3 regions of the Rhodococcoides sp. S146-33 genome follow, and region 2 is predicted to be linked to each of the others. Evidence: predicted binding sites of a transcription regulator. Region 2 holds the regulator's gene; each other region holds the start of a gene.
The links. The regulator LexA, encoded in region 2, represses DNA repair genes until DNA is damaged. The targets are predictions, from matches to a motif close to CGAACANNTGTTCG.

Region 1: the regulator LexA is predicted to act here: its motif matches at 2,899-2,912, upstream of AC5WEY_RS20160 (HNH endonuclease signature motif containing protein).
Region 3: the regulator LexA is predicted to act here: its motif matches at 2,335-2,348, upstream of AC5WEY_RS18480 (HNH endonuclease signature motif containing protein).

Annotation. Positions count from the first base shown of each region.
Region 1 covers NZ_JCAJWY010000005.1:104,711-115,356, reverse strand. Annotated here, with positions in the region: gene AC5WEY_RS20180 (TIGR03084 family metal-binding protein) at 1-669, opposite strand, end outside; gene AC5WEY_RS20175 (endonuclease/exonuclease/phosphatase family protein) at 770-1,837, shown strand; gene AC5WEY_RS20170 (ASCH domain-containing protein) at 1,845-2,243, shown strand; gene AC5WEY_RS20165 (VOC family protein) at 2,246-2,761, opposite strand; gene AC5WEY_RS20160 (HNH endonuclease signature motif containing protein) at 2,950-4,806, shown strand; gene AC5WEY_RS20155 (ArnT family glycosyltransferase) at 4,908-6,956, opposite strand; gene AC5WEY_RS20150 (class F sortase) at 7,059-7,565, opposite strand; gene AC5WEY_RS20145 (ice-binding family protein) at 7,746-9,158, opposite strand; gene AC5WEY_RS20140 (TetR/AcrR family transcriptional regulator C-terminal domain-containing protein) at 9,566-10,249, shown strand; gene AC5WEY_RS20135 (MDR family MFS transporter) at 10,298-10,646, opposite strand, start outside.
Region 2 covers NZ_JCAJWY010000002.1:1,096,268-1,106,913, forward strand. Annotated here, with positions in the region: gene AC5WEY_RS13685 (1-phosphofructokinase family hexose kinase) at 1-89, opposite strand, end outside; gene AC5WEY_RS13690 (DeoR/GlpR family DNA-binding transcription regulator) at 86-853, opposite strand; gene ptsP (phosphoenolpyruvate--protein phosphotransferase) at 1,025-2,755, shown strand; gene AC5WEY_RS13700 (uracil-xanthine permease family protein) at 2,776-4,047, shown strand; gene AC5WEY_RS13705 (acyl-CoA dehydrogenase family protein) at 4,201-5,343, shown strand; gene lexA (transcriptional repressor LexA) at 5,414-6,091, opposite strand; gene AC5WEY_RS13715 (hypothetical protein) at 6,471-6,866, shown strand; gene nrdR (transcriptional regulator NrdR) at 6,968-7,432, shown strand; gene hrpA (ATP-dependent RNA helicase HrpA) at 7,444-10,646, opposite strand, start outside.
Region 3 covers NZ_JCAJWY010000004.1:123,984-134,629, reverse strand. Annotated here, with positions in the region: gene lepA (translation elongation factor 4) at 1-724, shown strand, start outside; gene AC5WEY_RS18480 (HNH endonuclease signature motif containing protein) at 845-2,320, opposite strand; gene AC5WEY_RS18475 (nitronate monooxygenase) at 2,486-3,493, shown strand; gene AC5WEY_RS18470 (glycoside hydrolase family 15 protein) at 3,507-5,552, opposite strand; gene AC5WEY_RS18465 (hypothetical protein) at 5,646-5,879, shown strand; gene AC5WEY_RS18460 (Ms4533A family Cys-rich leader peptide) at 6,056-6,145, shown strand; gene AC5WEY_RS18455 (sulfate ABC transporter substrate-binding protein) at 6,332-7,354, shown strand; gene cysT (sulfate ABC transporter permease subunit CysT) at 7,361-8,254, shown strand; gene cysW (sulfate ABC transporter permease subunit CysW) at 8,251-9,051, shown strand; gene AC5WEY_RS18440 (sulfate/molybdate ABC transporter ATP-binding protein) at 9,051-10,100, shown strand; gene AC5WEY_RS18435 (sirohydrochlorin chelatase) at 10,028-10,646, opposite strand, start outside.

The sequences.
Region 1 (10,646 bases), on a different contig from region 2:
GCAGAAGTCGAGGGCCGGGCCAGTCACGCGTTGCACAGCGTCCTCGGGTCCCCAGGTCCATAGCTCGCCCGACGGCGCGGTGAGTTCGATGCGAAACGGTTCGGTGGGAGGAGTCTGCTGGTTGACGGCGTAAGCGAAATCCCTCGTGCGGACGCCGATATGAGCGACTCCACGGATTCTGTCGGTGGGAACGCGCGTGACGCCCAATGCGTCCGCGACATCCTGGCCGTGGGCCCACGTTTCCATCAATCGCGCTGTGGCCATGGACGCCGCACTCATCGGCGGTCCGAACCAGTCGATCTTGGTTCCGGGCGGCACCTGCACAAGAGCGTCGGTCATGGCTCGACGGCGGGTTCGCCATGCGCTCAACAGTTCGGGATTGCGGGCTTCTTCCTCCGCAGCCTCGTCGACGAACCCGGTGGGGTTTTCCCACGCTTTCTTCAGAGTGAGGGCGAACTCCTCCTTGGCCGCGGTATCGCCGGATGCTGCGGACGTGGTTCGCTCCGCGACGTGATCGGTCCACGACAGATGTGCGATCTGGTGCGCGATCGTCCAACCCTCGGCCGGTGTCGGTGCCGCCCACTGCTCCGATGTCAGTTCGGCGACGAGCGCATCGAGGTCGTCGCCCTCGGCACGGAGGTCGCCGACGAGTGTGTCGAGGTCTGCCATGGGTCCAGCTTCACAAAGGCACGAGAAAAAAGCAAGCACGCTTGCTTGTTAATTCGTAACCTTACGTTCGTTTGCCGTCTCTACGGTGCGGAATGTGAAAATGTCGAGACTCGCAGCCGTCGCCGTTACCCTCGCCTTCATGACTGCCGGCTGTTCTTCTGCGGATCCGTCTTCCACGGACCCGACCCCCGACGAACCGTCGAGCATTCGGGTGGCGACATTCAATGCGAGCCTCAATCGGCCCGCGGCCGGCCAGTTGGTGACCGACCTGCAGGGTGAGAACGCTCAGGCTCGCGCTGCGGCCGATGTGATCTCCACGAACTCTCCGGATGTGCTGTTGGTCAACGAGTTCGACTACTCGGGCGACGATGCGGTGAAACTGTTCAACGACAACTATCTGGACAAGCAGTACCCATATTGGTTCACGGCGCCCGTGAACACCGGGGTCGACTCCGGACTCGACCTGGACAAGGACGGCAAGCTCGGCGGCCAGGGCGATTCCTGGGGTTTCGGCCAATTCCCAGGTCAGTACGGCATGGTCGTGTACTCGAAGTATCCGATCGACACCGAATCGGTGCGCACGTTCCAGAACTTTCTGTGGAAGGACATGCCGGATTCCCTGCTGCCGCGTGATTACTACGGAGAGGCGTCCGACGCGCTGCGACTGTCCAGCAAATCGCACTGGGACGTGCCGATCGACGTGAATGGCAAGACGCTGCACGTACTGGCCTCGCACCCCACTCCCCCGTCGTTCGATGGACCCGAGAACCGCAACGGCAAACGCAATCACGACGAGATCAGGCTCAGTGCCGACTACATCTCGGGTGCGGACTACCTGTACGACGACAAGGGCGTGCGCGGCGGACTCGACGAAGGAGCGTCGTTCGTCATGCTCGGCGATCAGAACAGCGATCCGGTCGACGGCGACTCGGTGGCCGGTTCCATTGCGCAGGTTCTGGATTTGTCCCGCGTTCAGGATCCCGCGCCTGTATCCGACGAACACGGAACGGACACAGCTGATTTCGCGGATCCGACGCCGGGTGACCTTCGAGTGGACTATGTGTTGCCGTCCGACGATCTCACCGTAATCGACTCCCAGGTGTACTGGCCGAACCAGGCCGAGCACCCCTCGGACCATCGACTGGTGTGGGCTGATCTCGAATTATGATGCGTAGGTGACGGATCTGCCGATAGTCGAGTTCGCCTACCCGGGCCCACTTCGAGACACGCTGGTTGCGGCCGTGCTGTCCGGCGCGAAGACCAGCACGGCAAGCCTGTTGGTTCAGTACGCCGACGAGGAGCTGCCGAGCGTGGGTGATCGCGGCGCGGTGGTGGATTCGGCGGGTGTCGTGGTCGGAGTCACCGAGACCACGGGTGTCGATATCGTTGCGCTGAAGGATGTTTCGCTGCGACATGCCCTTGACGAGGGTGAGGGGTACGCCGATGTGGCGCAGTGGCGAGCCGGACACGAAAGATTCTGGCAGTCGGCCGAGGTTCGCGCGGAATTGGGAGATCCGAACTTCACGGTAAACGACGACACTCAGGTGGTGCTGGAGCGATTCACCCTCGTGTGAAGTCAGGGTCCGCCGTGTTCCGTCGGTTCGATGCCTACTGCTCGGAGGGTTGCCGCTTCAGCGCTGTCCGGATCATACGGCCGTGCCGCTGTCATGATGACCCGCACATTCTCCGGAGTGTGGATCTCGAGCTCGACGGAATTCCACAGTCGAGTGTGCGGCCCGGTAGCCGAGCCGGGTCGGATTTGGGCGCAGGCCTGGGCGATGGAATCGAGCTGGTCGAGGACGCAGGCGAAGCTCACCGTCATTGCCGGCAGTCCGGCCGACCGCTCCGTCGGCACGAGCAGAACATCCTGAAACACCCAGCGGCGCAGATGAACCAATTGACCGGGAATTGTGAAGAGTTCGAAGAAACCGAGAGCTCGGGTCCAGAATTCGGTCGATTCGGCGAGATTCGCGGTGGGGACGGTGACGAACATCGGCATGCCGTACAGGCCACGAAACAGCTCGGGCGCGGCGGTGTGTGGGCCCGGAATCGGTACTGGTCTCACCTCGAAGGCGGGGTAGTTCTCGGTCATGTCCACCATCCTGAAGCCTGACGCGGCGTCAGGGTCAAACGGTGTTGTCGGTGGGTGGGTGTATAGGCAGTTCCACGCCAATCCTTATCCATTGCAACGTAATTGAGTTTGACGGATCGTTCACACTCCAGTACTATCGAACGTACGTTCTATTAATCGCTGAACATCTGCCGGGGGGCGAAGACACAGTGACCACATCTGCACGCAGCCGATTCGCGGCCTATCTCGGGCCGCAATCGAAGCCGTACATCGCGCCTGCTTCGTTGGCCGAGATTCGGGATGTCACGATTCTGGAGAATCAAGCGTGCGCTCGGAAAGTGGCTCTGGCTGCCGCCATCTGGGACACGTGCATTCATCAGAACGTGCTCGTGGGTGACGTCATTCAGGATGCGGGCAACTATGCAGCCTCCGAAATTGCGCACGTTCTGGGCTGCTCGAAGACCGTCGCGAACACGTACGCCGAGGTCGGGATGGACCTTCGGCTTCGGCTTCCCGCCATCGCCGCCGCCTTCGATGCCGGCGAACTGGATTTGCCTCGAGTCCGTGCGATCTACCGCTGTACCCACAATCTGACGCAGGACGCGGCGACAGCCGTCCAAAGGGAGGTTCTGCACGCTGCCCGACGCCTGTCGCCCGGGCCGCTCGCGACCGAAATCTGGTCGATCATGTACCGCATCGCACCCGAGCAGGCTGCCGCTCTACGCAAGGACTTGGAACGGCACACCAATGTCACTTACATCGACAAAGATGTGCTGTCGACGCTGAAGGCCGACCTCACTGCCGCCGACGCCGCCGCTGCCTGGCAACTCATCAACGAGATGGCCGCCACCGTCTGCCGACACGATCCGCGAAACAAGGGTCAGAAGCGTGCGGCCGCGTATGTTGCTCTGCTGCAGCAGGAATCGTCGATGGCATGCATGTGCGAACCCGATGACGACAACCCCTGCACGGCCGATACCGCGCGCCCAGATCGGCGTGCGCCGCTCACTGTCATCACGGTCGACCTCGCCACTCTCGCCGGTCTGCTCTCCAATCCTGCTCACTTGGCCGGCCACGGCACCATCGATGCCGAGTACGCCCGAGAGCTCGCCGACAACGCGCACTGGCAGATCCTCCTTACCGAAGCCCGCAATCTGGCGGAGAAGTTCGGATACGGCGAAGACTTGGAATCGCTCATCGACACCGACGTGGAGGAGGGCACCGCAACGGATGGTGTCGAGCAGACAGACCGGACCGACACACAACAAACCGACACTGCAGGATCCGACACTACGGAGTCCGACACCGCAGAGTCCGCGTCCGAAAGCACGTCTGCACCGTCGGACACCGAGACCAGGGGTAGCTGCTCTATCAAGCCCTCACGCATGGTGTTTCACGCACTGGGGCGTGGACGTCGCCGAACGGGCGGTGCAGTTCCTCGACCGCCTCGTCCGCAGAATGCCCCGCGTCCACCGCGGAACAACTGTGTCGCCACGCCGTATCGCGGCACGTACACCTTCGTAGCCGAACTCGAAGCGGCGATTGCCGCCGATCCCTCACTCGGGTTCGCGCTGTATCCCGACGGTCACGGCGGTCTCGTACTGCCGCCGCCCGGTGCGCTCGTTTATCGCCCCACTACCGCACTCGCAGAACGCATTCGATACCGCGACCGCACGTGCCGGCATCCGGGCTGTGACGTCCCGGCTCAGCAATGCGAGATCGACCACATCGTGCCGTATTTCCATCGCGATCCTGCGAACGGTGGGTGGACCATCGACACCAATCTGCATTGTCTGTGCCGCTATCACCACAGCCTCAAGACGATGGGTTTGTGGACTCCCGTGATGCTGGCCGAGGGCGTGGAGTTCTGGCTCTCGAACGCCGGCACCACAGCGATCACTGTTCCCGGAACGACCCAACTCGCAGACATGAGCCATCTGCCCGCCGTATATCGCAGGCCCAAAGGTGAAGCTGTACAGGCGGATACCTCGAGCCTCGAAATTGTCCAGCCGCTGCCCGCGCCGGTACCTACATCAGCACCCGACGATAATCCCCCGCCTTTCTGATCGATATTGGGTATTGGGTCAGTACACAAAAGTTCCACCGCAGTCGACGTGTCTGCGGTGGAACAGCTGTGCCTTCTGGGTGTCGTTCTGTTCGGTCGGTGTCAGCCGGTGTAAGTGCTGAGGTCGTACACCGTCGCACTGCCGACGGTGCTGGCGGTGAAGTTCGCCTCGACCCACTCCTGAATCTGCGAGGAGGTGCTCGTCGAGTCGCCGCCCATGCCCCCGCGTGCCATTCCATCACCCATGCCTCCGGATACGTAGTACGCGACTTCGTGATTGGAGACGTACTCGATGAACTCGTCGAGCGAGGGTGCGGGATCGCCGCTCCAGCCGCCGATCGCCATCACCGCGGTATCGGACGAAAGCTCGTACCCCGCTGCAGACTGCGAACCGTTGACTGCAGCAGACCATCTCGTCGTTGTGGACTCGAGCAGAGCCGTCAACTCCTCGTTGGTCTCACCGCCCATGCCACCGCCCATGCTGGACATACCGCCAGGCAGAGTGCCGGTGCCGAAGCCTGCTGGGAGATCGGCAGCATCAGCAGGCATGCCCGCATCATCGCCCGGCATTGCGTCGCCCGACACTGCTCCACTCGGCATCCCACCGGTCGGCATCCCGCCCATGCCGCTGTCGCTGACTGCACCGGTCGGGCCTGCGGTGGGGACGGATCCGCTGTGCGCGTTCGTCGTCGTAGCGATGGCATACGACGTGCCACCGCCGAGACCGGCCACTGCTCCGAGGATGAGCGCAGCCGCAGTGAGCTTTCGGTACTGCCCGGCGAGCAGGATCATCACGGCCGCAACAACGGTTCCCACCAACAGGATCCACTTCAAGGCCGGCAGCCAGTCCGCGTTGCGGTGTAACAGCACCCAACTCCAGACACCAGCCGTGATCATAATCGTCGCCCTACCTGCTCTGGCCCATATTGATTCGCGTCGAAGCCAGAGTGCGTAGCCGCCGGTTCCGATCATGCCCGCGATGGCAGGGGCAAGAGCCACGGTGTAGTACGGGTGAATCGTGCCGGACATGTAACTGAAGATCAGCGCTGTCACCATGAACCAACCGCCCCACAGAATCAGGGATGCACGCAGCATGTCGGTCCGCGGCGCTCGGCCGCGAGCGATCAGACCCAAGACCATTGCCACCAATGCCGCAGGAATCAGCCACGAAATCTGGATTCCCATCTCACTGCCGAACAATCGATCCAGACCGGTCGACCCACCGAAGCTCGATCCGGCTGCACCGGAATTCATTCCGCCCGGTGCCCCGCCACCGCCGCCGGTGTTACCGAAGATTCGGCCGAGACCGTTGTATCCGAGCACCAGATCCATCACGGTGTTGTCGGTGGACCCGCCGATGTACGGGCGCGCACCTTCCGGCCACAGCTGAACCGCCACCACCCACCATCCGGCGGCGACCACCAATGCCGCGAACGCACCGACCAGATGCAGCAGTCTTGCGCGCAATTGCGCCCGTCCCGCAACCAGATACGTCAACCCGAAGGCTGGTAGTACCAACAAGCCCTGCAGCATCTTGGTCAGAAACGCGAATCCCAGCGCCACGCCGGCGAAGGCGAGCCACATGGCGGCCCGTCGACCAGCAGTGGTCTGCAGAGAGCGCACGACGAAGTAGCCGCCGAGCGTCATGAGGAGAACCAGCAGCGCGTCGGGGTTGTCGAAGTCGAACATCAGCGCAGCTGCAGGAACGGACGCCACCGTGAAGCCGGCGAGCAAGCCGGCGGTGGGATTCGCGACTCGCTTGACCGCGGCATACACCGTCGCCACCGCGGCGACACCCATCAGGGCTTGGGGAAGCAGCAAACTGAAGCTCGAGAACCCGAACAGACGGGCCGACAGTCCCATCACCCATAGCGCGGCCGGTGGCTTGTCCACGGTGATGAAGTTTTCGGAATCCAGTGATCCGAAGAACCACGCCGTCCAGTCCTTGGTGCCTGCCTGCACAGCCGCGGCGTAGAACGTGTTCGCATAACCACTTGCGGTCAGGTTCCACAGGTACAGAGTTGCGGTGGACGCGAGCAGAACAAGAAGCCCGAGCAAGTGTCGGCGGCGATACCACCACATGTCCTGCCTGGACGGCTGGCGGGCATGCGACGGAGGCATCGCGGCCGGTCGGTCGATTTGGGCGGTCATCGCACATCCTGTTCGTCGAAGTTGTCGACTACGAGAATGTGCGACGGACCGCCGGTCCGGCTGGGAGCAGCCTGCGAGGTTGCTGTGAGCGAGCGAGCTTGCTCAGACGCGATCGGCGTACACGACGATGTTGTCGTCGTAACTCGAGATATCCGAGTCGAACTGTCCGCCACAGGTGATCAGTCGCAGGCCGGGATGATCGATGTCGCCGTAGACCTTGTCGGTGGGAAACGAGTCTTTCGGATACTGCTCCACCGCGCTGACGACGAAGCGAACCGTACCGCCATTCTGGTCCGTGACGGTGACGTCGTCACCCTGCGCGAGATCCCGGAGTCGGTAGAAGACTCCCGGGCTGCCGCCCCAATCCACGTGTCCGGCAAGGATCGACGGCCCCAGTTGGCCAGGGATCGGCGACCCCGTGTACCAGCCCGCGGGAAAACCACCCGGCGGAACTTCCATCGAACCGTCCGAACGAAGACCCAGATCCATCACGTCGGAGTCGACGTCGATCGCCGGAATGTCGATACGGGCGGGAGGTGACCCGGCCACCGATGAATTTGCCTGCGCTGCAACCTCATCGGTAGAAGTATCCGGTGCCTGCGTAGACATGGCCGACGACGGTGCGGTGCGCTCCGGAGGCGCTTCGTCCGAAGGCGTTGCGCAACCGGTAAGAAACAACAGGAGCATGAAGCAGGCAGCGGCTACTGCCCGCACCACGACCCGGGAAAGGATCGGGGCGCGGGCAGATTCAGCCGGAGGTGCGTACTCCCTGGCTACGGCTTTCACAGATCAGCGCCGACGACGCGTCATCAACGTGACCGACACCGCGCCGACAGTGAGTAGAGCGAGAAGGGTCCACATCGTCACGGCCACCGAGTTGGCCGGCTGCGTGACCGTACTGCCGTCACCGGTATCGACACCGCCGTTGGGAATCTGTGTGATCTGCCCACCCGGGTTGTACGTACCCGGCTGATCCGGGCCACCGGGTGTGGTCGGCTGGTTGGGCTGATTCGGGGTGTTCGGGGTGTTCGGGGTGTTCGGGGTGTTCGGGGTGTTGGGTGTGTTCGGTGTGTTGGGTGTGTTCGGGGTGTTGGGTGTGTTGGGCTGATTCGGGGTGTTCGGCTGCTCAGGCACATTGGGGATACCCGGAATCGGCGGGATCGTGATGCCGGGAATCGGAGGAAGGCCTGGGATCGGGGGTACTTCGATGACGATCGGCGGCGTTCCGCCACCGTCGCCCGGGGTGCCCGGTGTGCCGCCACCATCACCCGGGGTGCCCGGCGTACCGCCACCGTCACCCGGGGTGCCCGGCGTTCCGCCACCGTCGCCCGGAGTACCGCCACCGTCACCTGGAGGAGTCGTGGTCACCGGAGGAGTCGTGGTCACCGGAGGAGTCGTGGTCACCGGAGGCTCGGTGATCCCACACTCTGCATTGCTGATCGTGTTCGAGTCGAGGGTGACTGCGCCGGTCAAAGCCAATAGCCGTCCCCGCACATCGGCATCCGTCGTCGCAGTAATCGACGCCTGCGCCATGACCGTGCCGACGAAGTCCGTGTCGGTACCAAGAGTGGCCGAGCTTCCGACCTGCCAGAACACGTTGCACGGGCTGGCCCCGTTGATCAGGGAGACACTGCTGTTCGACCCTGTGATGAGAGTGGACCCAGCTTGGAAGATGAATACGGCAGCGGAGTTTCCTTGGGCGTCGAGCGTCAGTGGTAGAGACCCGGTCAGTCCGAGTGTGTCGCCCTTGTACAAACCGGCATACCGCGTGGTGCCCCCTAGCTCGACTGGGACCAGTTCGGGACCCGACCTGTTGGCAGCATCGGTATATGCAACCTGCAGAGCAGCTTTCGCGTTCCGAGCCCGTTCGTTCTTGTCGTCGATGACGCCGTTGGTAATTTGGCCCTGCAGCAAGCCGCTGACGCTGGAAGGTTGCCCGTCACCCGGGCTCACACCCACGGATCCGGATATCGCAGATCCGCCCGCGTCGGTCACGGTGGAGCCGGCAAGTATTGCGTACGGATCTGCTGCACCGAGGTTGACGGTGGGAACGACGACTGCAGCTGCTTGAGCGTCGGCCGCCGATGCGTTGACCAGCATGAGCGCGCTGGTTGCCAGCGCTACGGTGCCGACGAGAGGAATCAACGCCGAGCCCTTGCGTCGAGAGGTGGAGGATGCAGGGCGGTGTTGCGAAGCGTACATGATGTGTACCGATCTGCTGGAGGGGGATTCGCATGAGAATTGTTGTCTCACAACGAATTGTGTGCATCGATTCCCCCGACGAGATTCGACTGTGCTTCGGAGATTGGGCGACGGTCGACGATGTTCACTGGAAATCTCCAGGGGCGTCGAGGTCTCGCACATTCTGTACATCAGTGGATCGCCGGTCGGCTGTCTGCAACCGAGCGAAAGGAGTGGAAGACCAGCGAAGGCTCATGCCCACTTCGCAGAAAAGAGTTTCTCCGTATCTCTACGGTGTAGAGCTACAGCTGACCACGTGTAGGGTCACAGGTCAAGCGAAAGACGTTGGTGAACAACAAGTTTGTTTGGCAGCCGAAAGCCGATCGGCGTGCCGCTTACCTTGATTTACCGAAAATGGTGAAGCAGTCATGACGCCCTCGGACCGATCCAATCAACCTCCCCGTGACAAGATCGACCGTGAATACGTCGTATCAGCCGCCCTGTCCATCATCGACAACACCGGACTCGACAGCCTGACCATCCGCAGCTTGGCCGTGTCGATCGACCGCGACCCCATGACCGTGTATCGATACGTCGCCACCAAAGAGGCGCTCCTCGACGCAATTGCCGATTCGATTCTCGCAGGACTCGTAGCGGTCGACGGGTCGGACACCGACTGGAAACGTCAGCTGACCATCTTCGCTCGGCACTACCGCGAACTGGCCCTCGAGCACCCGCGGGCGGCGGTGCTGCTCGCGACTCGGCCCCGGGCGACGCCACTCGGACTGGGGACCACGAGCTCACTGGTATCACTGGAGGGCATCCTGACCCTCTTGACCACCGCCGGTTTCACCGTGCCCGAAGCACTCTCTGCCTACCGGTTACTGATGTCCCTGCTGAGGGGACACGTGCTCAGCGAGACCCAGGAGACAACAGATCATCCGGACGAGACGGTGGACCGGTTGAGCCTTGCGCTGCGCAGACTGCCGATCGATGACTTTCCCATCATGTCCGTCATACCCTCGCTCATTACGGAATACGACGGTGTCCACGAACTGAACCGTGGATTGGATGTCCTGTTCGACGGCCTCGGGAACATTCCGAAAAGCTGAACACCTCTCACCGACCGGCGTGTACGCCCGCATCGGAACTCACCGGGTTCACAGGACGGGCCCGGTTTCGTTCGCCTTTTCTTCGTCTCGCTGCTGTTGAGCGGCGGCCAGCCCCGACTGAGTGCGCAGCGGAACCTCTTTCAGGAAGAGCACCAGCACGAACCCGAGAAGCATCAGAATCGACACGGCCAGGAACACGTAGTCCATCGCGTCGGAGAACCCGATTCGGAACGGTTCTGCGAGCGCGGGTTCGAGCTTCTGAATGAACGAGCTGTCCTGCAACGCACTCCCGGCGACCGAGGCGTCACCCGATGCAATGGCCTTGGCAAAATCGGATTCCAATGGATCGGCACTGCTTGCCGCAGTCTGCACCGCCTGCTGGAACGCCGGCGTCGAG
Region 2 (10,646 bases):
GATGCCCGGTGCACGCCACCGCGGACGAGCGGTGCGTCGAGTGTGACCGTGCGGTCCATACTCGGGTTGGCCGTGAGAGTGACCATCATGCGATCACCACCTCGATTCCTTTGTCGCTGAGATTTTTACGGTCGATGTGCGTGATGTCGCTGTCGGTGACGATGACGTCGATGGACTCCACTCGGGCGAAACTCACCAGGTGCTCGCGGCCGATTTTCGACGAATCTGCCAGTACGACAACATGATTTGCGGCGTCGACCATCGCGCGCTTGACTGCGGCCTCGTCACTGTCCGGGGTGGACAGTCCGTGCCCGACGCTGATGGCGTTGGTGCCGATGAACGCGACGTCCACCCGCAGCCATTCGAGGGCTCGCAAGGCTTCGTCGCCGACGGCCGCCTGAGTGGTTCCGCGTACGCGTCCGCCGAGCAGACGAAGATTGATGCTCGGCATGGTTGCGGCCCGAGCGGCAATCGGCACCGAGTTTGTCACGAGCGTCAGCTCGCGATCGTGGGGTAGTAGCCCCGCCAGCCGGCCCGTGGTGGTGCCGGCGTCGAACACGGCGCTGCCGCCCACCGGCGGCAGGAAGGACAATGCCGCGGCTGCGATTGCGTCCTTCTGGTCTGCCCGAGTGAATTCGCGCTCGGAGACTCCGGGCTCGAGTGTGGTCAGTGTGGACGCGGGTACTGCTCCACCGTGGACGCGGCGCACGACTCCCATGCGGTCGAGAGTGGCGAGGTCGCGTCGCACGGTTTCGGTGGTGACGCCGTACGTGGCAGAAAGATCGTTGACGGAGACGCGGCCGTGCGTACTGATCAGTTCGGCAATCGCGTGCTGTCGTTCTTCGGCGTACACCTGCGTCTCCTTCCCGGTTGATGTTGCTTTATGTTGTTTTACGCCCGTGTGTGTTGACATGTCAAGGCTTTGGAGTAATCTCGGTCACAACACAGGTAAGCAATTGAGTTCGCCACAGCTCGCCGAACAGTACGAAGACCTTTTGTTCACGCAGGATTCGAGGAGGACCACATGACGGGATCGGTTAGCACCGCGTCGACCGGACACGCAGACACGACAGTCGATGCTGCCGGAACCGGAGCAGCGGAGACGACACTGCGCGGGACGCCCGTGGTGCCCGGTGTCGGATACGGTCCCGTCATTCGCCCCGGTGCCCGTCCGTCCATTCCGGCCGACACCGGCGAGGTGGCCGAGGCCGATCGGGAGTCCGAGAAGGCCGTGTTCGATGCCGCAGCGAATGCCGTCGCCGCTCGACTGCGCGGTCGTGCGGAGCTCGCGACGGGAGCGGCGTCGGAGGTTCTGTCGGCAAATGCTGCAATGGCGACCGATCGCGGATGGCTCGGTGCCGCTCGCTCCTCGATCGCCAAGGGCAGTTCTGCCGTCACTGCGACGGCCGCGGCCACGGAGAAGTTCGCCGCCATGTTCACTCAGCTCGGCGGTCTGATGGCCGAGCGAGTGACCGACCTACGCGACATCCGCGACCGCGTGATCGCCGAAATTCTCGGTGTTCCGGAGCCCGGTGTTCCCGTGCCGGCCGAGCCGTCGATCCTGTTCGCCGACGACCTGGCTCCGGCCGACACCGCGGGCCTCGACCCCACCCTGATCGTCGGACTTGCGACCTCACTCGGGGGTCCGACCAGCCACACCGCGATCATCGCCCGCCAGCTCGGTATCCCGTGCATCGTCGCCGTGGCAGGCCTCGATGACGTCGCCGCAGGCACGAACGCATCTGTCGACGGAACCAGCGGCCGCATCGACCTCGAACCCGACGCCGACGCGGCCCGCTCTGCGGTGGTCTCCGCCCGCGACGAACTCGACAGAGTGTCGCAGTGGGTCGGCCCCGGCAGGACTGCCGACGGGCACGCGGTCGACATCCTCGCCAATGTGCAGGACGGTGCGGGTGCCCGTGCGGCGCGATCGAGTGCGGCGGACGGTGTCGGTCTGTTCCGCACCGAACTGTGCTTCCTGGATCGCGATTCCGAACCCACTGTCGACGAGCAGGCCGAGATCTACGCCCAGGTGCTCGACGCCTTCGAGGGCAAGAAGGTCGTCGTGCGCACCCTCGACGCCGGCTCGGACAAACCGCTGAGGTTCGCCACTCATCCCGACGAGGCCAACCCGGCACTGGGCATTCGTGGCATTCGCATCGCCGAGGCCGATCGCGGCATTCTGTATCGCCAGCTCGACGGGATCGCTGCGGCAGCGAAGGCAACCGACTCCTCCCCGTGGGTGATGGCCCCGATGATCGCGACCGCGCAGGAAGCGAAGGACTTCGCCGCCGACGTTCGTGAGCGTGGGCTGACGCCCGGCGTGATGATCGAGGTGCCCGCTGCGGCACTGCTCGCCGAACACATCCTCGAGCACGTGGACTTTCTGTCCATCGGCACCAACGACCTGGCTCAGTACACGATGGCCGCAGACCGCATGTCTGCTCAGCTCGCCGGTCTGACCGATCCGTGGCAGCCCGCGGTATTGGCCCTGGTCGCGCACACTGCCGCCGCCGGTGCCAAGGCCGGTAAGCCGGTCGGAGTCTGCGGCGAGGCCGCGGCCGATCCGCTGCTGGCCTGCGTGCTGGTCGGACTCGGCATCACCTCTCTGTCTGCTGCGTCGGCGGCCGTCGCGCACGTGGGTTCCAAGCTGGCCACGGTGACGCTCGATCAGTGCAAGGCCGCAGCTGCGGCTGCCTTGAAGACCGACAGCACTGCCGCCGCCCGAGAGGCAGTGAGCGCGATCCTCGGCTGACGCAATAGTCTTTTCCCATCATGAGAAATCTGGGTTGGACGCTGCACGGAAACGGAAGAACCGTCGAGGCCGGGGCGGTGGTGGCACCGGACGAGCGGCTGTCGTGGCCGCGCACCATCGGTATCGGGATGCAGCACGTCGTCGCCATGTTCGGTGCAACGCTGCTCGTTCCGACGATCACCGGCTTCCCGGTCTCCACGACGCTGTTGTTCTCGGGCATCGGAACGGTGCTGTTTCTCGTCATCACCAGAGGCCGCGTGCCCAGCTACCTGGGGTCGTCCTTCGCATTCCTGGCTCCACTCGGTGCCACCCAGGCCAACGGCCCGGCCGCGCAACTCGGCGCCGTGCTGTGTGTCGGTGTCGTGCTTGCGGCCATCGGCTTCGTGGTCAAGTTCGCCGGTCGGCGAGTTCTGGACGCCGCGATGCCGCCGGTGGTGACCGGCGCAGTGGTCGTGTTGATCGGACTCAATCTGGCCCCGGCCGCAACGACGTCGTTCGAGGCGCAGCCCTTGATCGCTGCCGTGACGCTGGTTGCCATTCTGCTGGCCACAGCCGTGGGACCCGGACTGCTGGGCCGGCTCGGGATTCTGCTCGGCGTCGTGGTCGGCTGGGTCTTCGCGGCCGTCACCGGGGGAATTTCGCAACTACGCCTGGATGCCTTGAGCGCCGCGAGCTGGATCGGCTTGCCCGAGTTTCGTGGACCGTCGTTCGAGCTGTCGGTGATCCTGGTGGCGTTGCCCGTAGTCATCGTCCTCGTGGCCGAGAACGTCGGACACGTCAAAGCAGTCGCGGCGATGACCGGCAAGAACCTCGACGACGTCGCCGGTGACGCGCTGATTGCCGACGGGTTGGCGACCACCCTGGCCGGTGCTGCCGGCGGCTCGGGTACCACCACGTACGCGGAGAACATCGGGGTCATGGCCGCCACCCGCGTCTACTCCACGGCCGCGTACTGGGTCGCGGCCTTCACCGCGATAGTGCTCGCGTTCTCGCCCAAGTTCGGTGCCCTCATCTTCACCGTTCCCGACGGGGTCATCGGCGGGGCAACACTGGTTCTGTACGGACTCATCGGGCTGCTGGGCGTTCGCATCTGGACCGACGCCAAGGTGGACTTCGCCGATCCGGTCAACCTGATCGTCGTTGCCGCGGCACTGGTCGCGGGTATCGGCGACCTCACGCTGTCGGTCGGTTCGGTCGAACTCGGCGGAATCGCGTGGGGTTCGCTCGGCATTCTGGTCGGTTATCCGATCGTTTCGGCGCTCGCGAAAAGTACCGCGTCTCGGCGGACGTAGCGGGGGCGGTCACGGATCGCGCACGTTTTGGTCATCGACCCCCGGTGCACCGCGAAAGTAGTCTTGAACGGTGACGTCAGTCGCACCGACGACCGCGCTGTGACACCCCTTTCTCGCGGTCGACGACGGTGCGCACCGAACAAGGAGATCTGCGTGGAACGCACACTTTTCGAGCCCGAGCACGAACTGTTCCGGGAGTCGTACCGGAAGTTTCTCGAACAGCACGTAGCCCCCAATCACGCGAAGTGGGAAGAGCAGAACATCGTCGACCGCGGCGTCTGGGTCGAGGCCGGCAAGCAGGGCTTCCTCGGAACGGCCGCACCGGAGGAGTTCGGTGGCGGTGGCGTCAAGGACTTCCGCTACAACGCAATCGTCACCGAGGAAACCACCCGCGGCGGCTACAGCGGCATCGGCTTCACCCTGCACAACGACGTCGTCGCGCCGTACTTCATCGAGTTGGCGAACGACGAACAGAAGCAGCGCTGGCTCCCCGGATTCTGCTCGGGTGAGCTGATCACCGCGATTGCCATGACCGAGCCGGGCACCGGAAGCGACCTGCAGGGCATCAAGACCAAGGCCGTTCGCGACGGCGACGACTGGGTACTGAACGGATCGAAAACGTTCATTACTAACGGAATCAACGCCGATCTGATCATCGTCGTGGCGTGCACCGACCCCGAGAAGGGTGCCCAGGGCTTCAGCCTGCTGGTCGTGGAGCGCGACATGCCAGGTTTCGAGCGCGGCCGCAATCTCGACAAGATCGGGATGAAGGCCCAGGACACCGCCGAACTCAGCTTCACGGACGTTCGCGTGCCCGCAGCCAATCTGCTCGGTGAAGAAGGCATGGGCTTCATCTACCTCATGCAGAATCTTCCGCAGGAACGGCTCTCGATCGCTGTTGTCGCCGCCGCGGCCATGGAATCGGCCCTGGACATGACCATCCAGTACTGCCGAGATCGCAAGGCCTTCGGTAAGTCGATCGGCAAGTTCCAGAACACCCGCTTCGTGTTGGCGGAGTTGGCCACCGAAACCACCGCCACCCGCATCATGGTCGACAAGTTCATCGAACTGCTCAACGATGGCAAGTTGACCGTGCAGGAAGCCGCCATGGCGAAATGGTGGACCACCGAGAACCAGGTCAAGCTGATCGACCGGTGCCTGCAGTTGCACGGCGGCTACGGCTACATGAAGGAATATCCGATCGCCAAGGCCTACATGGATTCTCGGGTGCAGACCATCTACGGTGGCACGACCGAAATCATGAAAGAGATCATCGGCCGCGGATTGAATCTATGATCCGCTGATCCGAAAAGCACGAGGGCCGCAGCACACTGTGCTGCGGCCCTTCGCGTTTCGGTGCTGTTCTCTACAGCTTGCGCATCACGGTGACGACCTTGCCGAGGATGGCAGCGTTGTTTCCCGGAATCGGCTCGAACAGCGGGTTGTGCGGCAGCAGCCACACCTCGCCCTTCGACCGCTTGAACGTCTTGACGGTCGCTTCACCGTCGATCATCGCCGCCACGATGTCTCCGTTGTCTGCCACGGATTGCTGACGAACCACCACCCAGTCGCCGTCACAGATGGCTGCATCGATCATCGACTCGCCCACGACCTTGAGCAGGAACAGCGAACCCTGACCGACCAGCTCGCGGGGGAGCGGAAACACGTCCTCGACGGCTTCCTCGGCCAGGATCGGTCCACCGGCGGCAATTCGTCCCAGAACCGGCACGAACGTCGGCGTCGGCAAGCGATCCTGTTCCTCGGACGATCCGTCGACCGCGGCAGCAGCCTGATCGGCCTGTACCTCGTCGAGTCCGCGGACGTCGACCGCGCGAGGGCGGTTGGCGTCGCGCCGCAGGAATCCTTTTCGCTCCAGAGTGCGCAACTGATGGGCAACGGACGACGTCGACGTCAGGCCGACGGCATCACCGATCTCACGAATGCTGGGCGGGTAGCCGCGCTCGGTCACCGAAGCTCGGATGACCTCGAGCACCTTTCGCTGTCGCTCCGTCAGGCCGGCGCTGATGTCGGTGCCGACTTCCATGGCCTTGGGCGTCGGTTCCGCGGCAGGCTTCCCTGCGGCGGCCTTCGTAGGCACGGACGTGGTCGCCTTGGAACCGGTCGTCTTGGAACCCGTGGTCGACCTCGTCGAGGTCTGGTCCTTCATGCTGTCGGCCTCCTGCTGGTGTCCTGGATCCGGTCTGCGTGGTTCGGTCTGCGCGGACTGGAGTTGATGGTGTCGACTCGTGTGGCGTGTGGTTTCTGACACGAATCTAGCGTGTATCAGCTGTTGAATCAAACATCTGTTCGACTCGTGTCGCGTTTTCTGCAGACTTTGTCGGAGGCTCGTGATAGAACTTCGAACAAGCGTCCATCGAACGCCTGATCGAACAATCGATCCAACGAGCGAAGACGAGGTTCCGATGACCATCATCACCGATCGCCCCACCACCGCAGGTGTCCGTAGCCGGTCCACTGTCGTCGAACGTCGTCGCCGTGCTCGTCCTGCGTTGCGGAGCTCCATCGCGATGCGCGGTGCGTACACGACTCCGTGCCTGCCGGTTCTGGAGTCGTCCTGGACCGATGTCACCGACCGCGAGGCAGCCGATCGCGACTTCGACGAGACCTCGGCGCACTTCGCCGGTCAGCCGGTCCGGCTGCGATCGCTGGTGCTGTGGGTGCTCGCAGCCGTCGTCGTTGCCGGTGGCCTGATCGGCATCGCGAACCTACGAGCCGATGCGCCCGGCGCTGGGGTGCAGCCCGCAGGCGTCGTCGAGGTTCACGACGGTGCCGTGGTCGAGTACGCGCCCGGCAGATGACCACCGGCCCCATCGCACACGCCGATGACTGAGTATCCTCGACTGATTGCTCCGACACGCATGTTCGATGTCGGCGCATCGGCTACGACGGAGGCTCCTTCATGCATTGCCCGTTCTGCAGGCATCCCGACTCACGCGTGGTCGATTCGCGTGAGATGGACGAGGGGCAGGCAATTCGGCGTCGTCGCTCCTGCCCGGAATGCGGTCGGCGATTCACCACCGTCGAGGCCGCCGTGCTCGCAGTCGTGAAGCGGAGCGGAGTGACCGAACCGTTCAGCCGTGAAAAAGTCGTCAAAGGAGTGCGCAGGGCCTGCCAGGGCAGAGATGTCGACAACGACGCGCTGAATCTCTTGGCTCAGCAGGTGGAAGACGCCATTCGTGCCGCCGGCTCCGCCGAAATTCCCAGTAACGAGGTGGGGTTGGCCATTCTCGGTCCGCTACGCGACCTCGACGAGGTCGCGTATCTGCGATTTGCGTCCGTGTATCGCTCGTTCAGTTCGGCCGAGGATTTCGAGAAAGAAATCCACGAACTGCGCAAGCACCGCGAATCTGCGGACATCGACTGACGGTTCGACCTTCAGCGGGCCTCATCCGCGATTGCCTTCTCGATGCGTTTCTCCGAGACCGGATACGCAGTCCGAATTCCTTGCGCGAACAGCCCTACCCGCAATTCTTCGATCATCCAGAACAGCTCCTGCACGCCAGCGCTGTTCTTTCGGCCCTCCGGAAGCGAATCCAGCAGCCGCCCATACGAGGCGTAGACGCGGTCGAGTACGTCCATCGCGGCCGCATCACGGCCTGCGCTGCTCGGAAGTGTGGCCAACCTCTTGGTCGCCGCAGCGAGGTATCGCGGCAGGTCTGCCAGCCTGCGTGAACCGAATTCGGTGACGAACCCGCGAAAGATCAAGCCGTCGAGCTGTTCCCGAACATCGTCGGCGGGCTCACCCGAGGACACCTGTAGCTGCGCCGACAGCGCGAGAGCTGCCGTCAGCACGGGACGCACCAGGGCCAGCACCGCGGCGGTGCGCTGTGGCACCTCGGCATTGACCGATGCGCGAAGTTTCTCGAAAGCCTCCGGATCTCGGACCGGTCCACCGTGTGCGTCCATTGCTTCCTCGACCGCAAGGACTCGACACTCCTCGAGGAGCGCATCGACTCCGCCGTACGGATTCTGGCCGAGCGCAAGACGTTCCGCGGTCGGCAGGCCGGCCAGCAGAGCTTTGGTTCCTTTCGGTGCCGTCGACAACAGTAGGGCCCGAGTTCCGGAGCGCATGGCTGCTCGCTGCTGGGCGGGCGTGCTCAGGACTCGAACCGCAACGCCGGGTCCTTCCGGCACCAACGCCGGGTAGCCGGTGACCTTCTGTCCGCCCACATCACGGGTGACGGTCGACTCGAGTCGGCCCAGAGTGCCCGAGGTCCACGCGAGAGTAGGCGCGCGCTCGGCGTCGCCGACCGCACTCGCGACCTGACGACCGACTTCGCCGGACAGGCTGGTGCGCAGAACCGTCAAATCCTTGTTGCTACCCAACACCTTTCCGGCCGGGTCGACGGCTGCGAACGTCATCTTCAGGTGGTCGGGCAGACCCGCGGCGTCGAAGTCCTTCGCGGTGATGTGGCACTGGGCAGCCCGCGACAGCTCGCGTGCCAGTGCCGTCACCAGAGTCTCCGCGCGAGGCTTCATGACCGCCAAGGCCGCGGCGGCGAAATCGGGGGCGGGAACAACGTTGCGGCGTAAAGCTTTCGGCAGCGATTTGATCAAGGCCGTCACCAACTCCGCGCGCATTCCCGGAACCAGCCAGTCGAATCCGACCGGTTGTACCTGTGCGAGAAGAGCGATGGGAATTCGTGCGGTGACTCCGTCGGCGGCCGTACCCGGCTCGAACTGGTAGGTCAGCGGAAACTGGATCTCACCCTGTCGCCACGCATCGGGATACGCACCGGTGAGCACCGAGGCCGCGTCGGAGTTGACGACTGTGTCCGTTGTGAAATCCAGCAGGGACGAGTCCTGTCGACGGGCCTTCTTCCACCACGTGTCGAAGTGTCTCGCGGACACTGCTTCCGGGGCGATACGGGCATCGTAGAAGTCGAACAGTGCGTCGTCGTCCACGACGATGTCTCGCCGCCGAGCACGATGCTCGAGTTCACCCACGTCGTCGAGCAGAGCCCTGTTCTTGTGGAAGAACGCGTGCTGTGTCTTCCATTCACCCTCTACCAGTGCATGTCTGATGAACAACTCTCGGGACGCCTCGGCGTCGATGCGGTGGTAGTTCACCGGTCGCTGCGTGACCAGAGGAATGCCGTACAGCGTCACCCGCTCGTAGGCCATCGCGGATTCGCGCTTGATGGACCAGTGTGGTTCCGAGTACGTCCGCTTGACCAGGTGCGGTGCGAGCCGCTCGGCCCATTCGGGTTCGATGCGAGCGGCCATCCGGCCCCACAGGCGACCGGTCTCCACCAGCTCGGCGGCCATGACCCAACGCGGGGGCTTCTTGAACAGCCCGGATCCGGGGAAGATAGCAAAGTGCGCTCCTCGTGCGCCCAGGAACTCGCGCTTGTCACCCTCCCGGAGTCCGACGTGGGAGAGCAGCCCCGACAGCAATGATTGATGGAGCGCAGTCTCGGTGGAATCTGCATCCGGCACCGTCCAGCCGAGCCCGCGAGTGATCTGGCGGAGCTGGCCGTGTAGATCCTGCCACTCGCGAATTCGCAGGTAGTGCAGAAATTCGGTGCGGCACATGCGTCGGAACTGGTTGGACGACAGCTCGTTCCGTTGTTCGCGCAGGTACGTCCATAGCTTGACGTACGCCAGGAAGTCGGAGTTCTCGACTGCGAAGCGGGCGTGTTTTTCGTCCGCCGCCTGCTGATGCTCGGCGGGTCGTTCCCGAACGTCCTGAATCGACAGGGCCGCCACCACCACCAACGCGTCTCGCAGCGAGCCGTTGCCGTTGGCCTCGACCAACATCCGGGCCATTCGTGGATCGACCGGCAGCGCCGAGAGTTCCCGGCCGATGGGGGTGAGTTCTGCGGTGCCGTCCTTGGTGGCCGGCTTCAGCGCCCCCAGTTCTTCGAGTAGGCCGATGCCGTCCCGAATGCTGCGAGGGTCAGGCGGCTCGACGAAGGGAAAGGCATCGATCTTGCCCAGCCCGAGTGCGGTCATCTGCAGGATCACCGATGCCAGGTTGGTACGCAGAATCTCCGGCTCGGTGAACTGCGGCCGCGACTCGAAGTCCTCCTCCGAATACAGCCGGATGCAGATGCCGTCGGCGACGCGACCACAACGCCCGGCCCGCTGCCGCGCCGATGCCTGAGAGATCGGCTCGATGGGCAGTCGTTGAACCTTGGTGCGCAACGAGTATCGCGAGATTCGGGCCGTACCCGGGTCCACCACGTAGCGGATGCCGGGGACCGTCAACGATGTCTCCGCAACGTTGGTCGAGAGCACCACGCGCCTGCCCGAGTGCGGAGAGAACACTCGATGCTGTTCCGCCGCAGAGAGTCTCGCGTACAATGGAACGATCTCGGTGTTGCGCAGATTGCGGTCGTTCAATGCGTCTGCCGTATCGCGGATCTCGCGTTCACCGGACAGGAAGACCAGAATGTCGCCATCGCCCTCGGCCATCAGTTCGTCGACAGCCTGGCAGGTGGCATCGACAGGATCGAGGTCGATCGTGGTGTCACCCGCGTCGACAGTCAGTGGCCGGTAGCGCATTTCGACCGGGAACGTGCGGCCGGACACCTCGATGATCGGCGCGGGCACGCCATCGCGGGCGAAGTGTTGGG
Region 3 (10,646 bases), on a different contig from region 2:
GATCTCGACCTCGCCGAACGTGGTCTACCGCGTCGAGATGGAAGACGGTGCCGAGCACATCGTCACCAATCCGTCGTACTGGCCCGAGGGCAAGGCGCGGGAAGTGTTCGAGCCGATGGTCAAGTGCACCATCATCTCGCCCAGTGAGTTCATCGGCTCCATCATGGAGCTGTGCCAGGGACGACGTGGCGAGCTCGGCGGCATGGACTACCTGTCCGAGACCCGTGTGGAGTTGCGCTACACGATTCCGATGGCCGAGATCATCTTCGACTTCTTCGACATCCTCAAATCCCGCACCCGCGGGTACGCCAGCCTCGATTACGAGGAGATCGGCGAGCAGGCCGGTGCGCTGGTCAAGGTCGACATCTTGCTGCAGGGTGAGGCCGTGGACGCGTTCTCGGCAATCGTGCACAAGGATAATGCCGCGGCCTACGGCAACAAGATGACGACCAAGCTCAAGGAACTGATTCCGCGTCAGCAGTTCGAGGTGCCGATCCAGGCCGCCATCGGATCGCGCATCATCGCCCGCGAGAACATCCGGGCGATCCGTAAGGATGTGTTGGCCAAGTGCTACGGCGGCGACATCAGCCGTAAGCGCAAGCTGCTCGAGAAGCAGAAAGAGGGCAAGAAGCGGATGAAGACGATCGGTCGCGTCGAGGTGCCGCAGGAAGCCTTCGTCGCCGCACTGTCCTCGGAGTCTTCGTCGGACAAGCCCAAGAAGTAGGGCAGGCATGCGCTCCGGCAACTTCGAGGTGTCTTCGCTCGTATCGAAGTAGCTGTGACACAACCTTTTCCAGCCCCGCACCGTGTTCTCGGTGCGGGGCTGGCTTGTTTTTATGTGTGCTCAGGCGATGTGGGGGCCGGCGCGGGCGTGGGATTGTCGGGGTTGTCGGTAGGGGTCGACGGTGGCCGGTGGGATGAACCAGGGGTGGTTGTCGGTACCGATGAAGACTTCCCAGTCGCTGTGGTGGATGAGTCGGTGATGGAATCCGCAGAGCAGCACGAGGTTGTTCATGTCCGTGGGGCCGCCGTCGGTCCAATGCCAAATGTGGTGTCCCTCTGGCCAGGCGGCGGGTTTGCCGCAGCCGGGGAACGCGCACCCGTGATCGCGGGCGGTGAGGGCGCGTTTCTGTTTCGCGTTCACGGTGCGGGCGGTGCGGGCGAGGTTGATCGGGGAACCGTTCTCGTCCATGACGATCGCGGTCAGGATGCAGTCGCAGGCCAGTTGGCGGGAGGTCTCGCGGGAGAGCGGTCCCATCCAGGGGAGCCATCCGACGGTGGTGCCGTCACCGAACAGGTCCCGATACGCGCCGCGGTCGGCGGCCGGTCCGGTCGAACTGTCGCAACCCCCGCCGCTGCCACTATCGCACCCGTCGCCGCTTCCGCTGCCGCAATCATCGCTGCTGCTGCTGCTGCTGCCGTCGCCGCCACCGCCGCTGCAGTGGGATTCGGTTGCGGTGCTGCCGTTCTCGTAGTTCGGTGTGTCAGTGTCAGTGTCAGTGTCAGTGTCAGAGTCGGAGTCGGAGTCGGAGTCGGAGTCGCTGTCGGCGTTCATGGTGCGGCACAGGTTGGTGAGGTCGCGCAAGGTGATGTGCAGGTTGACGTGCGGCTTTTCCCCGCCTTCGGTCGGTCGGTTACTGGAGGCGAGGTAGCGGTCGAGGATGTGTCCGAAGGCGTCGGCTCTGCGCCGCGCGGGGCTGCGTTCGTCGGGGGTGCCGTCGGCGGCGGGGCGGGGTTCGGTCAACGGTGAGAGCGCGGTGAGGAACTTTTCTCCGGTTATGGCGTCGAAATCCATCTTCGCCACGAGACGTCCGTTGAGGGTGGTGGAGGCGAAGAGTTCGTTGCGGTCGGTGTCGTCGGGTGGTTTCTTGTCGCCGTAGGTGTCGTGGAGTGTGGTGATCGCGGCGCGCAGTGGTCCGGTGCGGGCTTCGGGTCCGGTGGCGGCGGTCAGCAGTGCTGCTCGGGCGAGGTCCTGGCCTTCTTGGGGGAGGTTCTTCGGTGGGGTTTCGGCGAAGGTGAGGATCAGGGCGGCATGGTCGATGGAGATGCCGCCGGTGTCGACGGCGTCGGCGATATCGGGGAAGTTCTTCAGTCCGCGGGCGAGGGCGACGATTTTGGTGGCTTTGCCGGGGGAGAGCAGGGTGGTGGAGGTGAGCCAGCCGGCGGGTCCGGGGAAGCCGAGTTTCTCGCGGGAGACGCGGGTGTCGATTTCGGCGACAAGGGCGATGCGGTGGGCTTCGAGCACTTCAATGTCATGGGACGCCGCGGTGGCGGCCGCGAGGAGTTCGCTTTCGCTCAGTTGCCAGATCGCGGTCGTCATGGGGTGAAGTGTATCGAACATGTATTCGATACACAATGATGTTGCAATCGAAAACTATTGCTCTGCAGAAGAATTCGATACCGCGATTCTGTCGGTGGCGTGTGATAGCGGACGCATGTCGGGTGCGACAGACGGGGCCGTGGCCGGCGAGTACATTTCGAACCTGTGACTACGCCGATCTTGAAGCAGCTCCGTGTGCCCGTTGTCGGTGCCCCGATGGCGGGTGGCCCCAGTACTCCAGAGCTCGCTCGCGCGGTCTCGGAGGCGGGCGGGATAGGCATGATCGCGGGCGCCTTGCTGACACTTGAAGCATTTGCCGCACGAATCGATTCGGTGCGGGGCCTGCCGTTCGGTGTGAACCTCTTTCTGCCGGAGGAGCCGTCCGGTGCCGACGTGGACAGCTACGCCGCGCACCTGGCACCGTGGTTCGAGCGGTTCGACGCCGAACCAGGGGAGCTGCTGCGACGAGACGACTTCTACGCCGAGAAGTTCGCATGGCTGCTCGAGCACCCGGTACCGCTGGTCTCGAGCACGTTCGCGACGTTCGATGCGGACGAGGTAGCCCAACTGCACGCCGTCGGGACCGAGGTGTGGGCCACCGTCGCCACCGCGTCCGACGCGTCGGTGGCCACCGCCAACGGCGTCGACGCCCTCGTTGTGCAGGGGCCCGAAGCCGGTGGACATCGGGGTACGTTCGACGGGTCGTCCCCGGACGAACCGTTGGCCGAATTGCTGTTGGCGATCCGCGAGATCTCGGAACTTCCTCGCATTGCAGCGGGTGGGTTGATGGACGGCAACGACATTGCGCCACTGCTGGATTCGGGTGCCGCCCATGCCGCGCAGCTCGGGACAGCGTTCCTGAACACGCCTGAGGCCGGCACCAAACCGGTGCACCGCGAACAGCTCACACTGGCTCCGGGCACCGCAGTGACGAGGGCGTTCTCGGGCCGTCCCGCGCGGGGTCTGGTGAACGAATTCATGCAGGCGAACTCGGACGTCGCTCCCTTGGCGTATCCCGATCTGCACTACCTGACCGCGCCGATGCGCGCGAAGGCAGCAGCAGTGGGCGACCCGTCGGGACTGTCGATGTGGGCAGGTACCGGCCATCGCCGCGCTCAGGCAAAGCCCGCGGCCGAGCTGATCGCCGACTGGGCGAAGCAGCTAGGCCGCTGAAACCTCTACTCGATCAAGGGTTGGAGTGAGCGGGCTGGAAGTGGCCCGATGCCTGTGCCTCCTCGGCTCGGATGACGTGGACCACTGCGTTGATCAGAGCGAGGTGCGTGAATGCCTGCGGGAAATTACCGAGGTGACGGCCGGTGCGATGATCGATCTCTTCTGCATAGAGCTTGAGCGGGCTCGCGTAACCGAGCAGCCGTTCGCAGAGGTGCTTCGCACGGGGGAGTTCACCGATTTCCACCAAGGCGGAGACCAGCCAGAACGAGCAGATGGTGAACGTTCCTTCCTCACCGGCCAAGCCGTCGTCGGTGGTGTCGGTACGGTAGCGCAGAACCAATCCGTCCTCGGTCAACTCGTCGGCGATGGCGAGCACCGTGGCACGGATTCGCTCGTCGTCGGCCGGTAGGAACCGGAGCAGCGGTGCCAGTAGCAACGACGCGTCCAGCGACGGGTCGCCGTAGCGCTGGGTCAGCACTCCGCGTGAGTCGATGCCGTGCTCGAGAATGTCCGCCTTGATCTCGTCCGCGATCTCGTTCCACTGGTCCGAGTAGTCCTTCTCGCCGTGGATGTCGGCGAGCTTGGCGCCGCGATCGAGCGCGACCCAACACATGAGCTTCGAGGACGTGAAGTGCTGCGGTTCGCCGCGTACCTCCCAGATGCCACGGTCCGGTTTGCGCCAGTTGGCGATCGCTTCCTCGACCTGACGTTTGAGCAGCGGCCACAGAAATTCCGGGACGTGCTCGCGTGACTTGACGTGCAGGTACACGGAGTCGAGCATGGTGCCCCAGATATCGTGCTGCTCTTGGTCGTAGGCACCGTTGCCGATGCGTACCGGCCGCGCGCCGTCGTATCCGGACAAGTGCGTCAGCTCGCTCTCGTCGAGAGTCTTCTCGCCACCGATGCCGTACATCACCTGCAGCGGATTGACCTCGCCGTTCGCCGTCGTCGCCACGTCGGACATGAACGCGAAGAAGTCGTTGGCCTCACGGTCCAGTCCGAGGGTGTAGAGGCCCCACAGTGCGAACGTCGAATCGCGGACCCAGGTGTAGCGGTAGTCCCAGTTACGTTCTCCACCCGGCGTTTCCGGGAGCGACGTGGTCGATGCCGCCAGCAGGGCACCGGTGGGCGCGTAGGTCAGTCCCTTCAATGTCAACGCGCTGCGCTGGAGGTAGCCGCGCCACGGGTGGTCGGGGAACCGCCCGATCGTGATCCACTGTCGCCAACATTCCGACGTCCGCCACATCTTGCTCGCAGCTTCCTCGAAGGTTTGCGGCGCAGGGAGGTCGGACCACGACAGCGCGACGAACACGTTGTCGCCCTCGGTCATTCGGGTTCGAGCTCGAGCCTCACGGCCCTCGATCCCGATCCGAAGATTGGTGGTCAGCTTCAGTGTGGGCTGGTCACCGTCCGCGCTCGCCTCACAGGTTGCGGTGGTCTCCTCGTACACCTTGCCGGTGTACTCCCAGTTCGCGGGTGCCCGGTGGTAGTCGAAGGCGGGCTCGCAGCTCATCTCCAATTCGACAGTGCCGCTGACACATTTGATGGTGCGCAGCAGTATGTGTTCGGCATCCCAGTCGCTCGGTGCGCGCTTGTGGGTGCGAGAGCGCTGATCGGTGTTGTGCCACGGGCCCATCACCAATGCATCACGCACGATCAACCAACCGGTCTCGGTCTGCCACGTGGTCTCGACGATCAGACCGCCGGGCAGATAGCGGCGCGCCGCAGGGACCGACTGACCGTAGGGGCCGACGCGAAAGTGACCGGCGCTGCGATCGAGAATTGCGCCGAAGATGCTGGGGGAGTCCGGCCGGGGCACGCACATCCACTCGACGGATCCGTTGCGCGCGATCAGACACGTGGTCTCGCAGTCCGAGAGGAACGCGTAGTCGTCGATCGGCGGAAAGGCGCTGCGGTAGGACGTCAGGGTGGACACCGGTGCATCGGTACTGCCCAATGCGCCCTGAACTTCGATCCCGCCCAACCCCGGATGGCCCGATCCCATCGCGGGCTCGTCGGCCACCGGAGGCACGGGCGAAACGTCTTCGAATGCCGTCATGGCGTAATCATCGACTTATCGAAGGCAGTCGTCCACTGCTGGTCGTCGATCGGCGTGGCGTGAGCACCGGACGTGCTGGTTTAAGCTGCGAGGGTGGAACCGGTTGCGCGATGGTGGGACGGCGTCGAACTGTGGGTGACGGGCCTGCCGTTCGTACCGCAGGCCACTGTCGTGCTGCTGGTCATCGTGCCGACGGCGTTCCTGCTGGCGCGAGTATTCGATCGAGTGCTCGCGGTGGTCCTACGCCTGCTCGGCCGCGACGCTCGCGCTGCTCGCGAGGCGGATTCGACGGGTACCGCCTCCACCACGACGAAGGATGGACAGTAATGCCACGGTCTCGGGTAACGCTGGCGCTCATCGCGCTGCTGGTGCTGGTTGTCATCGCCTGGCTGCTCACGAGGTAGGGCCCCGTCACAACGACTCGGCGGACGGCTGCGCCGTCTAGTCGCCGGGCGCGTCCGCTGAATTAGAGTCCGTCCGAAACCTCTGCTAGATTTCTGACCGTGTCTTCTGCCGCCGAGTACCGCGTCCGCCATCAGTTGGCGTTGATTGCTGTCGGCATGTTGGCAGTCGCCGATATCGACTGTTGTTGATTCTTTCCTCCGTCGAATCGGTTTTCTCGATCCGTGTGTCCGCCTCGCGTGACGTGGGTCGTCCATGTTTCCCGCTGCAGCCATGGTGATGTCGCGCTGCCGATGTGGTGTCCGGTTCGACTCGGGGAGTGACTACTTCGACCACTTCGTTCTCCGTACACACCATTCATGAAAGGCCATCTTTCGATGAGTCATAGCTCTCGTTACCTGCTGACGACCTTCGCCGCCGTGGGAGCACTTCTTCTCACCGCGTGCGGCGGTGGATCGAGTGACGTCGTCGGCGGCGGATCGGACACCGCCAGCGGTCCCGCATTGACCCTGGTGGGATACGCCGTCCCCAAGAACGGTTGGGACGCAATCGGTCCCGCTTTTGCGGCCACCGAGAATGGTGAGGGCACCGCCATCAACGCCGACTACGGTGCCTCGGGCAACCAGTCCCGCAAGGTGGCCGACGGCGCACCCGCCGACATCGTGAATTTTTCGGTCGAACCGGATATCACTCGACTCGTGAAGGCCGGAAAGGTCGACGAGGACTGGAACCAGAATGCCTACGGCGGCGTGCCGTTCGGTTCTGTGGTCACCATCGTCGTGCGTGAGGGCAACCCGAAGAACATTCGTACCTGGGACGACCTGATAAAGCCCGACGTTCAGGTCATCAGCCCCAGTCCACTCAGCTCCGGCTCGGCCAAGTGGAATCTTCTCGCTCCGTACGCGGCGAAGAGTAACGGCGGCCAGGACAAGCAGGCCGGTCTCGATTTCGTTCGTACCCTCGTCTCCGATCATTTCCCGGTTCAGCCCGAATCCGGCCGCGCGGCAACAGAAGCCTTCCTGCAGGGGCAGGGTGATGCGCTGCTCAGCTACGAGAACGAGGCACTTCTCATCGATCAGCAGGGTCAGCAGGTGGAGCACGTGGACGTTCCTGTCACGTTCCGCATCGACAATCCGGTGGCAGTGATCAACAGCAGTGCCAACCTCGATCGGGCCAATGCGCTGAACGATTTCATCTACACCGACGAGGGACAGAAGATCTGGGCCGAGGCAGGCTTCCGCCCGACGAACCCGGACATCGCCTCGGAGTACTCCGACAAGTTCTTCACTCCCGAAAAGCTCTACACCATCGATGATCTCGGCGGCTGGACTCAGGTCGACACCGATCTGTTCGGCGACAACGGCGCAATCGCGACGATCTATCAGGAAAGTACTCGGTAGAAATCGATGTCATCTTCGACCACCGAAGCCGCAGCTGCGGGTTCGCCCGTCCCTCCCGGCACGAGACCTCGGTATCGTGCCGGGCGGGAAGGCCGAAAGTTCAGGGGCCCCGGGTCGGTGGGACCACTCGGCCTCGGGGTCGCCGTGCTGTGGCTCAGCGTCATCGTGTTGCTTCCGCTGGCCGCGTTGACGGTTCAGTCTTTCGACGCCGGCCTTGCCGGATTCTGGGACGCGATCACCGAATCCCGCGCCATCGCCACGTTCAAGGTGACGCTGGTCGTCTCCGTCGCGGCCGCAGTGATCAATCTGTTCCTGGGCACCCTCATCGCGTGGGTCCTCGTTCGGGACGAGTTCCCGGGTAAACGATTCGTCAACGCCCTGATCGATCTGCCGTTCGCTTTGCCGACCATCGTGGCCAGTTTGGTGTTGTTGTCGCTGTACGGCCCGGCCAGTCCGATCGGCTTGGTGTTCAACGCAACCAAGCCCGCGGTCGTCGTTGCGCTGTTGTTCGTCACCTTGCCGTTCGTGGTCCGTGCGGTGCAACCGGTGTTGATCGAGTTGGACAAGGACGTCGAGGAGGCGGCCGCGTCGCTCGGAGCCAACAACTGGACTATCTTTCGGCGCATCGTTCTGCCCGTGCTGCTCCCCGCGGTGTTGTCGGGCGGGGGCCTCGCCTTCGCCCGCGCGATCGGCGAATTCGGGTCGGTGGTGCTCATCGGCGGCAACATCCCCGACGACACGCAGGTTGCCTCGCAGTACATTCGCGAGCTGATCGAATACGACCGGCCGATCGACGCCGCGGCAATCTCGGTGGTGTTGTTGGCTATTGCGTTCGCTGTGCTGTTCGTGCTTCGCATCATCGGTAACCGCCTGGCGAGACGGGAGGAGCAGCTCTCGTGAAGATCAGTCTTCCCGTAAAACTGTCGCTGCGCCTGATTGCGTTGATCTATCTCGCTGTACTCGTGCTCTTTCCGCTCGCTGCCATCCTGTACCGAACGTTCGAAGACGGCGTCGTGTCGTTCTTCGAGCAGATCACCACTCCCGCGGCACAATCGGCCTTGCAGCTGTCGCTCTTGATCGTTGCCATCGTGGTACCGATCAACGTCGTCTTCGGTGTGGTCACCGCGCTGGCGTTGGTACGAGGGCGGTTCCGCGGCAAAGGCGTGCTCGAGGCGATCGTCGATCTGCCGTTCGCGGTGTCGCCGATCATCACCGGTGTCGCGCTGATTCTTCTCTGGGGTGCCAACGGGTGGTTCGGAGGCGTCGAAAGTCTCGGCTTCAAGGTGATTTTCGCGCTTCCCGGCATGGTGATAGCGACTATTTTCGTGACGCTGCCGTTCGTCGTACGCGAAGTCGAACCGGTGCTGTACGAGATAGGCGAAGAGCAGGAAGAAGCAGCATCGACCTTGGGTGCAAGCTCCTGGCAGACGTTCTGGCGCATCACCCTTCCGGCGATCCGGTGGGGCCTGACCTACGGCGTCGTGCTCACCGTCGCACGTTCTCTCGGCGAGTTCGGTGCGGTCATCATGGTCTCGACCAACTTGCCCGGAATCTCGCAAACACTGACTTTGCTGGTCAATTCACGGTACGAGGACTTCAACCAACAGGGCGCGTACGCCGCGTCCACGCTGCTGATGGCGATCGCCGTCATCGTGCTGTTGCTGATGACGGTTCTCGACAAGAAGAGGACGAAGTAATGACCGAGAAATCGTCCGAGATCGAGATCTCCGTCGTCGGTGCCAACAAGCACTACGGCGATTTCGCTGCTCTCGACAACGTCAGCATCGACATCCCCAAGGGCTCGTTGACGGCGCTGCTCGGCCCCAGCGGCTCGGGCAAGTCCACCTTGCTGCGCTCGATCGCCGGCCTCGAACAGCTCGATTCCGGTCGGGTGGTGCTCGCCGGCCAGGACGTGACATGGGTCAGCCCGCAGCGCCGCGAGATCGGCTTCGTCTTTCAGCACTATGCGGCGTTCAAGCACCTCACAGTGCGAGACAACGTGGCGTTCGGTCTGCAGATCCGCAAGCGCCCCAAGGCCGAGATCGCCAAGAAGGTCGACGAGCTGCTCGAGATCGTCGGGCTGGCGGGCTTTCAGAGTCGTTACCCGGCGCAGCTTTCCGGTGGACAGCGGCAGCGTATGGCGCTGGCTCGCGCTCTCGCGGTGGACCCGCAGGTGCTGCTCCTCGACGAGCCCTTCGGTGCGCTGGACGCGAAGGTGCGCGCCGATCTACGTACGTGGCTGCGTCGCCTGCACGACGAGGTGCACGTCACCACGGTTCTGGTCACCCACGACCAGGAGGAGGCCCTCGACGTCGCGGATCGGATCGCGGTGCTCAACAAGGGTCGAATCGAGCAGGTCGGCAGCCCGGAGGATCTGTACGACAGACCGGCCAACAACTTCGTCATGTCGTTCCTGGGGCAGGTGGCCAAGTTGAACGGACTTCTGGTGCGCCCGCACGACATTCGCGTCGGGCGTGATCCGTCGTTGGCGCAGGCCCAGGCCAGCGGTACTGCAGAATCGGCCGGCGTGACGCGTGCCGTGGTCGAGCGCGTGGTGCATCTCGGTTTCGAGGTGAAGGTCGAGCTGAAGAACGCGGCGACCGGTGAACTGTTCGCCGCGCAGATCACCCGAGGCGACAGTGAAGCACTCGGACTTCGCGAGGGCGAGACCGTCTACGTGCGAGCGACTCGTGTGCCGACGATCGCCGACGCCACCGATGTGGATCGGGCAACGGCCGAGTCGTAGCGACGCGATACCAGCTCGGCCAGAGCTGGGTGAGCTCCGATCACGTCGGCGTGCACCACGTCCGGTCGATCCGACAGTGATGCTTCGATCCGGTCGGTGAGCAGTCCCGGGGCCAGGAACCACGGTGCCACGACGATGCGAGTGGCACCCATCGTGCGCAACTGCGCGACGGCGTCGTCAGGAGACGGCTCGACGGACGTTGCGAAACAGGTGATGGCCCCGGCCCAGCTCGTCCCGGCGAGCAATTTCTGGGCTACCACTCGGGTTCGCTGATTCGCCGCTGCCACCGAGGATCCGACCGCAGCCAATGCGACACCCACGGTCGGATCCTTCAGTGCGACATCGGTATCGAGGATGCGGTCACGGACTGCCTCGATCAGCAGGTTGTCGTCGCCGAGCACGTCGGCCTGCACGATCGACGCATGCGCATGTCTGGCACGTGCGTCGGCAAGTAGCTCCGGGAGGTCGACCTTTGCATGAAAAGCCTTGCCCAGCAACAACGGGACGCACACGATGCGCGTGTGTCCGTCGTCGACCACCGCGTCG